Regions from separate parts of the Veillonella faecalis genome, predicted to be linked through region 1. Evidence: a T-box and tRNA genes for the amino acid it is inferred to sense, from the RefSeq annotation. Region 1 holds a T-box; the other holds one or more tRNA genes.

Region 1 (8,753 bases):
GACTTGTGCTTGATTCACCGCATTCCTGATTTATATGAAGCTGGTATTGATAGCCTTAAAATTGAAGGCCGTATGAAATCCGTTCACTATTGTGCAACGGTAGCAAAGGTATACCGTACAGCTATCGATACATATCTTAAAGAAGGGAAAGACTGGTATGTTCGTCCAGAATGGATTGCAGAATTAGAAAAGATTTCTCACCGTCCATATACAGATGGTTTTGCAGAAGGTCGTCCTGATGAAACGGCTCAAAACTATGGTAAATCTACCAATACACAAAGCCATGACTTCATCGGTTTAGTTATGGGCTATAACGAAGAAGAAAAATACGTTGATCTTGAACAACGTAATAACTTCAAGGTCGGCGATAAAGTAGAATTCTGCCAGCCTAAAGGGGACCTTGTGGAAACTGTAATTGAAAAAATGACAGACGAAGATGGTAATCCAATCGACGTAGCGCCTCATGCGCAAATGAAAGTGCGTATCTACATGGATACACCACTTGAGCCATATTCTATGATGCGCCGTGAGTGCAAATCAAAAGAAGCTTAGTAGGTAGTATATTAACGACAGACATATCTAATGGATGCCTATACTAGCGATATGTATAGCATTTACATTTTATAGTAATGATGTGTAGGAGGACTTATGAGTGGTACATCTTTAGAACCGAGTAAATCTATCGGTGCATTTACTGATGTACCAGATTTAGAAACCTCTGGGGAAGAGGCGTATGTGTACTTTCATCTTGAACCGAAGCATACGAACTATATCAATCGCATCATTGAAGGCTATGAATACTTAGGGGTTATGACATCTATTGATATAAATGGACGATGTATGCTAAGGTGTACACCTTCAACACGGCCCTTGGCTATTGAATTATTAAGTAGTCTATCGGATTATGTCACTATAGACGAGTAAGTATATGTTGAAGCTGCATATAGACGATTAGTAACCATAAATGATAGTGAATTAAACACATCATTCTACATTTATATTTATGTCAACATATATAGTAGAGAAATGAGAGTATATCTATGAAACAATCTATTTTGAAACGTGCATTATTAACAGCTTGCCTTAGTGTATCTATGGCAGGCGTAGCTATGGCAGGTCCTGTAGGCCCTGTTATTATTCCTCAAGCAGGGGATGTAGTAGTCATCAATCATGGTCCTGATATGACCTTCACTGGTAATATCAACTTTGATGTGGAAAGCCAAACTAACAATAATTTACAAGTTGGCTCCACTGTGATTCCTAATGTTGTATATGGTGCAGCGTTCAATAAAACTGGTGCGCCAGATACAATTATCCCAGCTCAAACTTACGTGTATGTAGGCGCAAAAGATGGGGCGAATGCTTTCACAGAGGCTAGCGATGCTGACAAAAAAGGTGCTAACTGGAATGTAGAAACCTTGAAAAAAACTAAATCTGGTGACGTACAATTGGCAAGCCGTGGCATTCCTGAAAAGCCATTGGCAAATCAAGTAGCAACTATTAAAGATTCCATTATGCTTAGCGCCGTAGACCTCAGTACAACAGAGGTAGGCCGAAACAGCAAGGGCGTTCTATATATGACTGTTCCTAAGGAATTAAAATTGACTGCTGACACAGGTATTCCTGAAGACGTGCGTGAAACAATGCCAGCTATGTTCCGTGGTAAAATGGGTGATTCCCTCATGGTGAATCTCATGCCTTTAAATGAAGAGGAAAAACAACAATTAGCGGCAAACCCACATAATGCAAATACAATCGTATTCAACCGTGGTATGAGCATGGCAAAAATGATTGGTTCCTCTGCACGTACAAGTAAAGTGTACACATATATGAAGGATCATTACTTGAACCTCGTTATCGTAGCAAAAGATTACGACGATAACGGTGCTCGTGGCAGCGGTGTTATGATGGTTTCTAAACAAGATAACTCCAATGATGTGCTCTTAACACTTTACAAAGGCCCAGATCTTTCCAATAGCAAATTGGAAAAAGTAATTGGTGCTATGTTATCTACAAACTTCAAACGCTAATAATCTAGCTAATGTACAGTGAGCTGTAGTAGAGCTACATTGGTTAGCGTATATATGATAATCTTAATAAACGGCTCGAGTTTGATATGTCCCCCTTTTAATGGACAACCCGTAAATGGGGTACATATCAGTTATATCGGGCCGTTTTTTTATGATGTGTTTGAAGGCGTTTCTTTAATTTATAGATTTTGTGAAATTTACAGTTAAACTGTATTGAATTATTTGATTCTCTATGATACTATAATCTAGTAAAAGTTATGCAAAGGACATGATTCTCATATCCCTGTGTACCAGAGAGAGGCTGATGCTGGAAATGCCTTACACATATATTAGAGTTACCCCCTTTAAACTGATTTGTCGAACCTAAGTAGGCAAATACGGCCGCCACCGTTATCGGGCTTAATGAAGTGAATTAACTATACACATATATTTGTATAGGTAGTTAACTAGGGTGGAACCGCGAATGATCTTCGTCCCTTGTTTTGTAGGGATAGAGGGTCTTTTTTTATTACAAAAATCCAGTCTATCCTAGATAATAAATTGGAGGAAAGAAAAATGGCAGATGTAAAAATCATTTTACCTGATGGTAGTGCAAAGGAATACGCTGCTGGCACTACTCTTGGGGAAGCAGTAAAACAACTATCTAACAGCTTGGCTAAAAAAGTACTAGCTGCTAATGTAAATGGCGAATTAACAGACCTTCGCGAAGAATTAGTCGACGGTTCTGAAGTAGCGTTCTTAACATTCGAAGAAGATGGTGGTAAACATACTTTGCGTCATACAGCTTCTCATATCTTGGCTCAAGCGGTAAAACGCTTATGGCCTGAAGCTAAATTGGCTATCGGTCCTGCTATCGATAAAGGTTTCTACTATGATATCGATATGGAACATACTTTGACTCCTGAAGATTTAGGCAAAATCGAAAAGGAAATGAGCCGTATTGTGAAAGAAAACTTGCCTATCACTAAATCTGTAATGTCTCGTCAAGAAGCTATCGAGTTCTTCAAATCTAAAAACGAAGACTACAAGGTAGAATTAATTGAAGATCTTCCTGAAGATGCTGTTATCTCTTGCTATGCGCAAGGTGACTTTATCGATCTTTGTGCAGGTCCTCACGTGGCATCCACTGGTAAGGTAAAAGCTTTCAAATTACAAAGCATTGCAGGTGCATACTGGCGCGGCGATGAAAAGAACAAAATGTTGCAACGTATTTACGGTACAGCATTTGAAAAGAAAGAAGAACTTGATGCATACCTTCACTTGCTTGAAGAAGCAGCTAAACGCGACCACCGTAAACTTGGTAAAGAACTTGGTTTGTTTGTTATCAAAGAAGAAGGTCCTGGCTTCCCATTCTTCTTACCAAAAGGTATGGCCCTTCGCAACGAATTAGAAAACTTCTGGCGTGAAGTTCACCATGAATTTGATTACGAAGAAATTCGTACACCAATTATCTTAAATAAACAATTGTGGGAAACATCTGGTCACTGGTTCCATTACCGTGAAAATATGTACACTACAATTATCGATGATGAAGAATATGCAATTAAACCAATGAACTGCCCAGGTGGTATCTTGGTTTACCAAAACGAAATGCATTCCTATCGCGACTTCCCATTACGTTATGCTGAACTTGGTTTAGTTCACCGTCATGAATTGTCCGGTGCTTTACACGGCTTATTCCGTGTACGTGCATTCACACAAGACGATGCTCACGTATTCATGTTGCCAGATCAAATGCAATCTGAATTGATGAAAGTTATCGAATTGTTCGACCGCATTTATAGCCAATTTGGTTTGAAATACCATGTGGAATTGTCCACTAAACCAGACAATGCAATGGGTGACGATGCCATTTGGGAAGCTGCTACAGAAGCATTGCGCAATGCTATTGAAGCAAAAGGTATTCCTTATGTAATCAACCCTGGCGACGGCGCATTCTACGGCCCTAAACTTGACTACCATATCGAAGATTCCTTAGGCCGTACATGGCAATGTGGTACTATCCAATTGGATATGAACTTGCCTGAACGTTTCCAAATCGAATATGTTGGCGAAGATGGTCAAAAACATCGTCCTATCATGATTCACCGTGCATGCTTCGGCTCCATGGAACGTTTCATCGGTATCTTAACTGAACACTATGCAGGTGCGTTCCCAACATGGATGGCTCCTGTACAAGTTAAAATCTTACCTATCTCTGAAAAACATGTTGAATATGCTAAAGAATTGGCAAAACAAATGCATCGCGATTATGTACGTGTAGAAGTGGATGATCGTAGCGAAAAAATTGGCTACAAAATCCGCCAAGCACAAATGGCAAAAGTTCCATACATGCTTGTGGTAGGCGATAAAGAAGTTGAAGAAGGCACAGTTAACGTTCGTAAACACGGCGGTGACGAATTAGGTTCCGTACCATTCGAAGAATTCTTCAATTCTATTAAAATCGAAATCAAAGAACGTAACTAAATATTTAGCCCCCATATACTAAAGCCTTTCATTAGACTTAAGTCTAGGCGTTGGCCATTTGTATAGTGGGGGCTATCTCTTTAATTGTTACCTGTGAGTAGCGAAAGGAAATACTATGAAAGAAGTAAATTCATATGGTTGGAAAGCCGTTATTGGTTCCTCCATTGGTTATGCTATGGATGGTTTTGACCTCTTAATTCTTGGCTTTATGCTGACACTAATTTCTGGAGATTTAGGTTTGACCACTGGTCAAGCGGGATCTCTTGTGACGTGGACCTTGGTTGGTGCCGTACTTGGTGGTTTCATCTTCGGTACCTTGTCAGATAAATTTGGTCGCGTTCGCGTTTTAACTTGGACGATTGTTTTGTTTGCTATATTTACTGGGCTTTGTGCCTTTGCTCAAGGGTATTGGGATCTTCTAATTTACCGTACAATAGCAGGTATTGGTTTAGGTGGTGAATTTGGTATTGGTATGGCGCTCGCTGCTGAAGCTTGGCCTGCTCAACACCGTGCAAAAGCAACAAGCTACGTTGCCTTAGGTTGGCAATTAGGCGTGTTGGCTGCTGCTTTGTTAACACCATTACTCATTCCTATCATTGGATGGCGTGGTATGTTTATGGTTGGCATTATTCCAGCGTTAATTGCTTGGGTATTCCGTGCGAAACTACATGAACCAGAAATCTTTGTACAAAGTAAAGCAGATAAAGAGCATTCACATACAAACTCTTTCAAGTTATTAGTAAAAGATGTAAGAACTACAAAGACATCTATTGGTGTTGCTATTTTAACATCTGTTCAAAACTTTGGATATTACGGTATTATGATTTGGTTACCTAATTTCTTAAGTAAGCAATTAGGTTTCTCTCTAACAAAATCTGGTTTGTGGACAGCGGTTACTGTTTGTGGCATGATGGTCGGTATTTGGTTATTTGGCCGCTTAGCCGATAAAATAGGTCGTAAACCTACATTCATCCTATTCCAAGTATGTGCTGTAGCATCTATTTTAATCTACTCTCAACTATCTGATCCAACTGCCATGCTATTTGCTGGTGCAATCTTAGGCGCCTCTGTAAATGGTATGATGGGTGGCTATGGTGCCTTGATGGCAGAAGCCTACCCAACAACTGCTCGTGCAACGGCTCAAAATGTACTATTTAATATCGGTCGTGCTGTAGGCGGCTTTAGCCCAATGGTAGTAGGTATGATTATCTCCATGTACTCCTACCAAGTGGCAATTGCATTCCTAGCTATTATCTATGTACTTGATATTCTTGCAACCCTATTCTTGATTCCTGAACTTAAAGGTAAGGAATTAGAATAAGAAAACGAGTAAATAAGATTAATAAACAAAACTAGTAAATAAGAGTAGTAAATAATTTAACTACATTAAGCGCTGTCTTCGGACGGCGCTTTTTTGTGCTTGTATTTAAATTTTGTTTGTAGTTTAATTTGTAATTATATTTCTAGTAATTCGGAATAATACTGTTATTTTGCAGGAGTTTTAGAATCTTTGTCGAATATTATTTTGGTTATTCATACTTTGATGTAAAAACACAATGCAAGCTTTAATTAATTATATTATTTTGCTGGTACTACCATTTAAAAATAATTTTTAAGGACAGATATAAGTCATTTTAGAGATACTACCAGTTAAAAGTAATTTTGCTAAGTAGAGATATAAGCTGACTTAGAGATACTACCAGTTAAAAGTAATTCTGCTAAGTGAAGATATAAGCTGATTTAGAGATATTACCAGTTAAAAGTAATTTTGCTAAGTAGAGATATAAGTTGACTTAGAGATACTACCAGTTAAAAGTAATTTTGCTAAGTAGAGATATAAGCTGACTTAGAGATACTACCAGTTAAAAGTAATTTTGCTAAGTAGAGATATAAGCTGACTTAGAGATACTACCAGTTAAAAGTAATTCTGCTAAGTGGAGATATAAGCTGATTTAGAGATACTATCAGTTAAAAGTAATTCTGCTAAGCGGAGATATAAGCTGATTTAGAGATACTACCAGTTAAAAATAAATATTTTTAACTGGTAGTATCTGGAAAATAGGTTATGTATGGAAAATTTGTAAAATGGTAAAGGAGTGAGTCTATTGGCGCGATTACGATTACGTAAGGTTAGTGAGAGTGAAGAAGGTTTTAATCGATTAGAGCGAGCTATGCGATACGGTAAACGGTTAAAGTTAGCCAAAAGAGTTCCTAGAGATGTATTTATGCCAGAGGATAAGAAGTTATGGTTTTTATTTGAGCGTATATATACGGTGATTCATGATAAGGAAGTAGCTGTATTAAGACGTTTTGGGTTGACACCGATGCAATATAATGTGTTGGAGTTTGTCTATGTTTCGTCGTGTAAACCAACATTAGGCTTTATAGTGGATGAGTTACGAGTGTCGTATGGAAATTTATTTGCAGTTGTAAAAAATTTAACAAAGAAAGGTTTATTGACTTGTAGTGTGTGTTCAACTGATAGACGATCTAAAAGTCTTGCTTTGACTTATGAAGGAAAGCTTTTATTTGAAGAAGTACAAGTTGTGCATGATAAAGTATTAGGTAATATGTTTTCAGCTATGCGCAAAAATAAGAAGAGTGACATTAAATCTGATCTAACATTTATACTTAGACATTTCAGTCCAGAAAAAATAGAGTAAGAAATAGAGTAAGTATTGAAGTAAGCGATAGAGTGAGTGGGCATAATAGATAAAGTGGGGATATGGAGTAAGTTAACCAGTTAAAACAAAAAATCCTACAATTTCTGTTAATAAGAAATTGCAGGATTTTGATGTTTTGTTAGTTAGTTTTAAGCTATACCAATCCAGTGCCAATATGTAAGGGCAAATACGAGCATCATCACATAGCCAATAATAGTCAATGGAATGCCTGTAGTCATAAATGTTTTTACGTCGAATGTGTCGGTACCGTAAGCTACCATACCTTGTGGTGAGTTTACTGGTAATACTAGACCAAAGCAGATGGCATATTGCATAAGCATGGTTACACCGATTGGGTTAAGTCCTTCTGCGTTATGTCCTACTACAATAGAAATTACAATAGGAATCATAGCAGAGGAGAGGGCTGTAGCAGATGCAAAGCCTAGGTGGATAACAATGAGGAAGGCCGCCATTACAGCAATTAAGATGAATACGCTTGCACTTTCAAGGGAGAAGGCGTTTACGAATACTTGAGCAAGCCAAGTGGCTGCCTTTGTTTTCAGTAATACAGAGCCAAGGCCGATACCAGCACCAAACATAACGATGGAACCCCAGTCGATGTTCGGCTGTGCAAATTTCCAATCCATAATGCCAATCTTAGGGAAGAAGAACAATGCGATAGCTACAATTGTTGTAGTTGTTGTATCGATAGAATGTAGCTTGCCACCAGTAGCCCATAATGCGAGAAGACCGATAGAGATACATAACAGTTTCTTTTCATCCATGCTCATAGGACCGATTTCTTGGCGCATTTTAGCAAGCTGTACATCGCCACCTACAAGTTCTTTGAACTCTGGCTTAATTAATGCTTGTGTTAAGAAATAGGCGATGATAACCATAATGATGGAGAATGGAGCCGCTGCTGTGAGCCAATCTATCCAGCTAATAGATGTATTCATCTGTGTTTGCATAAAACCTACTGCTACAAGATTTTGAGCTGCAGCTGTTTGAATCATAATATTCCAGAACGTATCAGCTTGTACGGCACCTACCATGAGTAGAGCTGCTACGCGGCTTTTACGTTCAATACCTAAGTTTTCAACAATACCGATGATAATCGGTGCTAAGCAGGCAATACGCGCTGTTGCACTTGGTACGAAGAAGGCGAGGATAAGGCCTGTAATAATAACACCTAAATAAATACGGCTAACCTTAGTACCAACGCTAGATAGTACTAACATGGCGATACGACGATCGAGACCCGTTTTACGCATAGCTACAGAGATAAACATAGCAGCACCTACAAGAATCATGGCTGGTGAAGAATAACCAGAAATGATAAGCTTCAAGGCATTGGCTGTGCCCATCGCCTTAGCAGGGGCTTCGGGATTTGGTGAGAATCCTAATAGTAAAGCGGTAAGTGCAGTAATCATGGTAGCACTTACTGGATAGGAAACAGCTGATGTCATCCACAAGATAATGGCAAAGGCGAGTACACCGATCATACGATGACCACCGGTAGATAATGTTTCTGGTGTAGGTAATAATAAAATGCCACCTAGAACAATGAAAGATAAAATAAGTCCAATATTTT
Region 2 (8,753 bases), on a different contig from region 1:
GGATCTTTACCACCATTAATGATTGGTGCCAAGAATAGACCAGCACTCAAGAATGCCATCGCAATCCAGAACAAAGATGCCTGAATATGCCATGTACGTGCAATAGAATAAGGGAAATATTGCGCTAATGGAATACCATAGAACGCTTGACCTTCTACAGTATAGTGGGCAATAATCCCACCCATCCCCAATTGGAATAAGAACAATGCTAGGATTGTAAACAAATATTTACCTAATGCACGTTGAGATGGCGTTAACGTGATCTTGCTAATTGGATCTTCTGTTGGTGGAACCAATGCATGGTCATCATCCTTTTTACCAAAGGCCCATAACCATACAACTACACCAATGCCACATAATAAGATAATAACACTCACAACAGACCATGCGATACTTTCAGGTGTAGGATTATGATCCAACAAAGGTTCATGTGGCCAGTTGTTTGTATACGTTGCATCTGTACCAGGACGTTGTGTAGATGCCATCCAAGTAGTCCAGAAGAAGAAGCGTGCCATATCAATGCGATCTTGTAACTCAGGTAACGTGTTATCCTTCATCGCAAAATGATCACGAGTCAATGTTAAATCAGGATTATCACCGTACAACTCAACAAAATAACGACCAGTTAAATTCATTGCCGTAATTCGTTCTGGAGATAAAACAACAGTTCCATCTTCACGGACTGCACTACCTAAATACTCTTTTTTCACAACTTCTTTAACAGCTGCTTGTTGTACAGGTCCCAATTGGTCATAAAGAGCTCCAAAGGCCTCTTGAGATTTAATATCCAACATCACGGATACTTCTTTATGTAACCAATCTGCTGTCCAGTCAGGCGCTTGATATGCGCCATGACCTAAAACGGTCCCTACCGATTGACCACCTGTAGATTGCCATGCCGATTGACCATGTAAAATATCTTCCTTAGTGAACAAGACCTGTCCATCTTGAGATACATACGCAGTCGGCACTGGCGGTGCTTGATGATACACATCAGTACCTAGATAACCAAGAATAGAAAAACCAATAATAAGAACGGCTACTACGGCTATCCAATACTTTTTGTATTCACCCATCACATTACCTCCTTTTCTATAAAAACACAAAAGGAGAGCCTTTGCTCTCCTTGAGGTAATAATAGCACTATTAGTAGAATAATTCTGTATCTTTGGTTACAAATACAATAAACAATATATAAATTAATACAAAAATAGGACCCCAATTGGGGTCCTATTTACTACAAAGATTATGAATTAACCTTCGATTTCAGTTACAACGCCAGCGCCTACTGTATGGCCACCTTCGCGGATCGCGAAACGAAGACCTTCTTCGATAGCGATTGGAGTGATCAATTCGATATCCATTGTTACGTTATCGCCAGGCATACACATTTCTACACCTTCAGGAAGGTTTACAACACCTGTTACGTCTGTTGTACGGAAGTAGAATTGTGGACGGTAGTTGGAGAAGAATGGAGTATGACGGCCACCTTCTTCTTTAGTCAATACGTATACTTCTGCTTTGAATTTTGTATGTGGTTTGATGGAACCTGGTTTAGCCAATACTTGACCACGTTCGATGTCTTTGCGGTCTACACCACGAAGCAATGCACCAACGTTATCACCTGCTACTGCAGAATCCAAAGTTTTACGGAACATTTCAAGACCAGTTACTACGTATTGTTCAGCTTTTTCTTTCAAGCCTACAACTTCTACTGTGTCGCCTACGTTTACTTGACCACGTTCAACACGGCCAGTTGCTACTGTACCACGACCAGTGATTGTGAATACGTCTTCCACAGGCATCAAGAAAGGTTTGTCAGTATCACGAACTGGAGTTGGGATGTAGGAGTCTACAGCTGCCATCAATTCGTCGATTTTAGCTACATATTGAGCGTCGCCTTCCAAAGCTTTCAAAGCGGAACCTACAACGATAGGTACTTCGTCGCCAGGGAATTCGTAGGAAGAAAGAAGTTCACGAACTTCCATTTCTACTAATTCGATCAATTCTTCATCGTCAACCATGTCAGCTTTGTTCAAGAATACTACGATTGCAGGAACACCAACTTGGCGAGCCAACAAGATGTGTTCGCGAGTTTGAGGCATAGGGCCGTCAGCTGCGGAACATACCAAGATAGCGCCGTCCATTTGAGCCGCACCAGTGATCATATTTTTAACATAGTCAGCATGGCCTGGGCAGTCAACGTGTGCATAGTGACGGTTTTCAGTTTCGTATTCAACGTGTGCAGTGTTGATTGTGATACCGCGTTCACGTTCTTCTGGAGCTTTATCGATCATGCTGTAATCTTGGAAATCAGCTTGGCCTTTTTCAGCCAATACTTTAGTGATTGCAGCTGTCAAAGTAGTTTTACCATGGTCAACGTGACCGATTGTACCAATGTTAACATGCGGTTTCGTACGTTCAAATTTTTCTTTTGCCATTAGGATTGTATCCTCCTTCACAAAAACAAATTACATTCTAGTATTAATATAATATATTAACCCTAATTTATCAATGGAATATAAGATTCCCTTATACATTATTATACCATATATAGAAAAACTTCTAAAAATACAAATATTCTTCTAAAATAAAAAAACTGACAAATGTAATCCTTACACTCATCAGCTTCAATTTATATTTTATGGAGAAATAAAAAAATCCTCACCAATGTGAGGTTTAATGGTGGCGGCACACGGATTTGAACCGCGGACACACCGGGTATGAACCGATTGCTCTAGCCAACTGAGCTATGCCGCCATGTATGGAGCTAGTGACCGGGATTGAACCGGTGACCTTATCCTTACCAAGGATACGCTCTGCCGACTGAGCTACACCAGCACAATGAACGATCATTTCACTGTGAATTTTTGTGGTTGCGGGGACAGGACTTGAACCTGCGACCTTCGGGTTATGAGCCCGACGAGCTACCAACTGCTCCACCCCGCTATAAATGGTGGAGGGAGAAGGATTCGAACCTTCGAAGTCGAAGACGGCAGATTTACAGTCTGCTCCCTTTGGCCGCTCGGGAATCCCTCCAAAATAAAATGGAGCTGGCGATAGGAATTGAACCCACAACCTGCTGATTACAAGTCAGCTGCTCTACCAATTGAGCTACGCCAGCATCATTACGACAAGATGTATTTTATCATCCGTCCCACTAAGTGTCAAGAACTTTTTAAAAACTTTTTTGAAGTTTTTTCGTTCACTGCGGTATCCCTTAGTGCTTAATCATAATAACATGAAACGATACCCTATGCAAGTATTTTTTCTAAACTTTTTAAACTTCATTTTTTCCTCATTGGCAATCATAGATAAAGATAGATAATTGCTAATATAGCCACTATTATCCGATAATACCCAAAGGAGGATAAAGACTGGTACAGCCATGATAAACGAAAAATCAGCAGCAGCTCTTCGAGTACAACCGATTAACATGCCCCCTGCAATGGTAGCGCCAGACCGCGAAAATCCAGGCCACAAACAGAGCATTTGATAGAGCCCAATCTGGAAGCATTGGTATATAGATAAATTATTTACAGAATCTACCAGTCTTGTAGTCACTCGTCTTTTTTCTGCATAAATCATAAAAAGGGCGCCTACCAAAAGACCTATTATCACAGGAATCGGCCCAATAATAATCATATGCCCTGTACTAGATACAGGAATACATTCTGTTATACCTTCTATAACACCTAAAATGAGGGCAATTACATATTGGTCCATGATATCACCTGCCTTTTATATGCGGTCATAACTCATGGCAATATATAATGCCCTCAACAATCAATATAACTCTATTAATCAATAACCATAACACGATCAGGTTTAGTGATTGTCACTACCGCATGTTTTGGATCATTATTGTGTTCTAAGTATAATTGATCACCTTCGAGATGACCACGCCAACCTACAACAATCGGATATGTTTTACTAATAGTCTTTAATAGTTCAAGAGGATTTAAATTTAATATCGGTGCAAACAATACATTAATACCATCGATAAGAACAACTTCTGTATCACTGCGACTTAATGCACGACGAATTACTTCTTCTGCAAGTTGTGGTCTTTCATCACGAGGTACTAATAAAAACTCTTCTTCAATAAGTTGTTTTGCCTCTAAGTACTTCCAACCTTTTTGTTCAGATAACTCACGAATCAACAAACTTTTACCAGAACCAGGACCACCAACGATAAACAATATACGTTCATCATCACCTTGAATTTGTTCCCAACGTTCTCTTACATCTTGAACTGTAACCATATCCCTTGCCTCCTCGCTGTAACCGTTCCTACTTAACTGGACGGTCAGATAACATAACGGATTTGATATATTGGTTTTTATCATCTAGGGCAAACTGCAAATATGAGTCGCTTGCCGCTGGATTTTTATATTCATATACAGTAGATGTGCCCGCATTTGTTGTAGATTCAACAATACGAGTAGGCATACCATATACAAAGAGCAATAAGTATTTAGTATCCCCCATCGCAATGCCGCGACGAGTAGGTGTGTAAATATTTAATAGAACACGATTGATGAGATTTTTTTTATCAACACTCACGCCATATTCGTTATAGCCAATAAATGTGGACCCAAACAACATACCTTGATGTTTCCAATCATTATTGGGATCATTAACAAAATAATCATTTAATTTATAGCCACGCAACACAAAATCATCAGCAGTCAATTTACCTGCTTGAAAATCATATACTGGAGCTTTAGGCAATCCAAATCTTGGCCATACTTGCCCACTAATCATATCAACAGCCTCTACATTGCTTTGTTTGATGGTGAAAGCAATATATTCTTTCTGTTGTCCTAGCATAGATTGTTGTTGGCTATTATTATTTGTATTCTCTATCGAGCTATTAAATTCCTTTTTTCGAGACCATGAATTTTCGGAATGACCTTCATATAGGAAAATATAACTTTCATTTTTCAAATCACGCCACATCGCAATAGGGCTACCATAGGCAAATACCAATTCCATGCGCGTGCTACCAACACCAATATCGCGTACAGTGTGGATGCCTTTTTTCGTACTATGAATATTAGTAATAGTATTCGGTTCAAAGAAATAAGTAGCACCTTGACCGCGTAATTGATTATTTACTAAACGCTCTTGAGCAGGTCCCGTGTAAACGGTCACCTCCAAGTCTTTCATATAGTACGTCGTAAAGTTATCACGAACCACTGTTTTTTCTACATCTTTAGGCGCTACAAACTGATCTCCTAAGCGATACCCATCAATAGCATAATCATCTTCAGACCCTAAAGCTGGCAAATTATTAGCCGTATAAGACTTACCAATATCAGCCAAGTTATTTTGCGTTACGCTAGGTAATGGACCTTCATTTTCGCTAGCTGCTTGCCAAAACTGTATGGAATCACCAAACTCGGTAACTGCCATTTGTTCAGCTAGCCATCCTGTTTTAGTGTTTTCCTTTTTTGTCTTTGTATCGATTTTAACAGCTTTAATCGGTGCATTATCTATATACGCAACAGACTCAGCCGCATCAATTCCCGCTGCTTCTACAGTTGTCTTATCATCCGTATGTGCAACATCATTTGCATTCTCTGTAGATTCCACCGCAGTTTGTTTCACAGTCGAAATAGCCGGCTCTGCTGCATACCCTACCGATGTAGCAGATAAGCCTACTAAAAGTGCCGCTACGATACGGCTCTTAATAGAATGATTCATCGATTACTCTCCAATTGTGCACGCAACCATGTCAACCATGGCTCAAGTCCATTATGGGCCGTGCAACTTACTTCAAAAATCTCTCCTGTTGGATTCAAATTACGTATATCTTGTATGGCCTTATCTTTTTTGAAAGGTACATAAGGCAATAAATCTATCTTATTAATGAGGATAGCCTTTGACTCTTTAAAGATTAATGGGTATTTAAGAGGCTTATCCTCACCTTCAGTAACAGATAATACAGTTACCTTCATGCTTTCACCAATCTCAAATTCTGCAGGGCATACAAGGTTACCTACATTCTCGATAATGATCATATCCAGTTCATCAAGATTTAAATCACCTAGTGCATCTTGAATCATTTGTGCATCAAGATGGCAACCTCCCACTGTATTGATTTGAATAACAGGAACGCCTAATTCATGAATCCGTTCCGCATCCTTAGCAGTAAATAAATCACCTTCAATAACAGCAAGGCGGTAATCTTTTTTCAAATCATGTAAAGTTGCCTCTAACAGAGATGTTTTACCAGCCCCTGGAGAACCTAATAGATTGAATACAAAAATATTTTTTTCCTTAAACAACTGTTGTAAGGACTCTGCAATGGCATCATTTTTTGCCAATACATTAGTTTTAACTTGAACTTGCATGTCCTAACCTTTCTATCAATCGATATCCATGGAGGTCACTTGTAGTTCGCGGCCACCAATGGTTTGTACGAAATGACTGTCACAATAGGGACAGATAAACTTATAATTTTCTACAGGAAATGTTTTATCACAATCCAAGCACTTTCCTTCAATAGGAATCGTGTTAATTTCTATACGAGAACCTTCTGCGGCAGTCCCTTTTGTAACGGCTTCCCAGCAAAATAGGAGAGAATCTGGCTCTACTCCACTCATAAGGCCCAAATCGAGTTGAACGGAATGAATCACAGATGCATCGTGTTGTCGTAACGTATCGAGGGCTACATCAAGTATACCTTCTGCTATAGACATCTCATGCATGGTATGCCTCATATACAGCTTCAAGCATCATAGTAGTCGTTACAGAGCCTACACCACCAGGCACTGGAGTAATTGCAGACGCAATATCTTTTACCGCTTCATAATCAACATCGCCTACCGTCTTACCTTCTAGTTCATTAATGCCTACATCGATAACAACAGCACCTGGCTTAATCATATCTGCTGTAATCATATGAGCACGACCCGCTGCAGCAATAACGATATCGCCTCGTTTTACTTGCTCTGCCAAATCAGGAGTTCTAGAATGGCACATTGTAACCGTACCATGTGCACCGAGAGTCATAAGAGCTACTGGTTTGCCAATCACTTGGCTACGACCGATTACTACCACATGTTTCCCCTCTACAGGAATATCGTAGTGATTTAAAATTGCCATGCACGCCTTAGCAGTACAAGGGGCAAAGCCCCCTTTGCCAGCAGTTACAAGGCCAATATTATACGTAGTTAAACCATCGATATCTTTTTTAGGATCTAGCATATCGATAAGAGCCTCTGTATCAATGTGTTTAGGCATCGGCATTAACGGTAAAATTCCATGAACAGCCGCATCATTATTTAATTCTTGCAATGCTGTCACCACTTCATCCTGTGTAGCCGTTTCAGGTAATTGTTTTAATACAAAGCCATAGCCAAAATTCTTTGCTGTCTTTTCCATAAATGTAGCGTACATATGAGCACCGTGGTCTTCACCAACAAGTAATACTGCCATAGTAATTACAGAGTCCCCTACTGCTGCAACTTTTTCTTGTAAAATCGCCTTGTGAGCATCTGCTACTGCTTTACCGCGTAATTCGATCATAAGTATCTCCATTCATTTAAACTATCTATAAAATAAGGCGCCTCCGGAGAGGCACCTAAGTCTCTTATTCTATTATATAACGAACTGTCTATAATTTCTAATTATGACCGAATTCGTTTTATCTACGGAAATGAACAGTAATTGCTGTACCAGCCTGAACAGTTGTACCGCTACTTTCATCTTGAGATGTAGCCGTACCAGTTCCATCCGGTTTAAAGGCAAGTCCCGCCTTATGTAACCAATCACGCACTTCACCATAGGTAAAACCAGTAAAGTTAGGCAATGTAACAGAACCATCACTTCCCGGTTTTGGTTCAGGTAATGTATTAGCAGCTTTAACAGCTACTGGTGTACTTTCTTTAACATACGGACTCATTTGGTAATACCGTACAAGTTGAGATACGATGTCCTTAAATACAGGGGCTACAATTTGACTACCATAATAAGAACCCTTTTGTGGGTCATCAATAACGACAAGAACTACAAATTTTGGATCCTCTACAGGGCCAAAGCCAATAAAGGACGCAATGTATTGTCCGTCGAGATAACCGCCATGTTTGGTATCTAGTTTTTGCGCCGTACCAGTTTTACCAGCAAAGTGATAGCCTTCTACCATCGCTTTTGTACCGCCACCTTCAGATACTTCTTTTTCTAGAATATCTACGATGGTTTTAACAGTTTCCGCAGGAACTGGTTGGCCTACAACAGATGTTTCTGTCGTACTTGTCACATCCCCTTGAGAATTACTATAGGACTTGATAATATGCGGTTTCATCATAGCACCGCCATTAGCAAGGGCACCAAAAGCGCGAACCATTTGTAATGGTGTAACCGCAATACCTTGACCAATAGACATAGTCGCAACGTCTAGCTTACTCATATCCTCTGGATTATACAAAATACCTGCTCCTTCACCAGGCAATTCAATACCTGTTTCAGAACCAAAGCCATAATCACGTACATATTTCGAGAGAATATCTGCCCCTGTTAATGTACCAATTTCAGCCATACCAGTATTAAGAGAGTACTTCAAAATATCTAGCAAACGAACAGGACCATATCCCTCACCATCCCAGTTTCTAATGATATGTCCATTGGCAGCGAAGGCCCCTTTATCGTTATACACAGTGTCTAACTTCCATTTGCCTGCTGCAAGAGCTGCAGATGCAATGATAGGTTTGAATGTAGAACCTGGTTCATATAAATTGGTAACCGCA

What was found. The T-box of region 1 lies ahead of thrS (threonine--tRNA ligase). A T-box ahead of a tRNA ligase gene usually reads a tRNA of that ligase, here a tRNA-Thr.
Region 2: it has a tRNA-Thr gene. The T-box ahead of thrS (threonine--tRNA ligase) is inferred to sense a tRNA for this amino acid. The anticodon was not compared.

Annotation. Positions count from the first base shown of each region.
Region 1 covers NZ_JALBWL010000001.1:210,400-219,152, forward strand. Annotated here, with positions in the region: gene MOQ65_RS00985 (peptidase U32 family protein) at 1-552, shown strand, start outside; gene MOQ65_RS00990 (DUF4911 domain-containing protein) at 649-924, shown strand; gene MOQ65_RS00995 (hypothetical protein) at 1,041-2,030, shown strand; T-box leader at 2,279-2,511, shown strand; gene thrS (threonine--tRNA ligase) at 2,586-4,496, shown strand; gene MOQ65_RS01005 (MFS transporter) at 4,612-5,817, shown strand; gene MOQ65_RS01010 (MarR family winged helix-turn-helix transcriptional regulator) at 6,602-7,159, shown strand; gene MOQ65_RS01015 (DASS family sodium-coupled anion symporter) at 7,309-8,753, opposite strand, start outside.
Region 2 covers NZ_JALBWL010000002.1:505,881-514,633, reverse strand. Annotated here, with positions in the region: gene MOQ65_RS06140 (nitric-oxide reductase large subunit) at 1-1,076, opposite strand, end outside; gene tuf (elongation factor Tu) at 1,254-2,441, opposite strand; tRNA gene MOQ65_RS06130 (tRNA-Met) at 2,684-2,760, opposite strand; tRNA gene MOQ65_RS06125 (tRNA-Thr) at 2,766-2,841, opposite strand; tRNA gene MOQ65_RS06120 (tRNA-Met) at 2,874-2,949, opposite strand; tRNA gene MOQ65_RS06115 (tRNA-Tyr) at 2,955-3,039, opposite strand; tRNA gene MOQ65_RS06110 (tRNA-Thr) at 3,049-3,124, opposite strand; gene MOQ65_RS06105 (undecaprenyl-diphosphate phosphatase) at 3,232-3,726, opposite strand; gene brxF (BREX-3 system P-loop-containing protein BrxF) at 3,801-4,265, opposite strand; gene MOQ65_RS06095 (hypothetical protein) at 4,294-5,709, opposite strand; gene hypB (hydrogenase nickel incorporation protein HypB) at 5,706-6,359, opposite strand; gene hypA (hydrogenase maturation nickel metallochaperone HypA) at 6,375-6,716, opposite strand; gene MOQ65_RS06080 (bifunctional 5,10-methylenetetrahydrofolate dehydrogenase/5,10-methenyltetrahydrofolate cyclohydrolase) at 6,709-7,536, opposite strand; gene MOQ65_RS06075 (penicillin-binding transpeptidase domain-containing protein) at 7,655-8,753, opposite strand, start outside.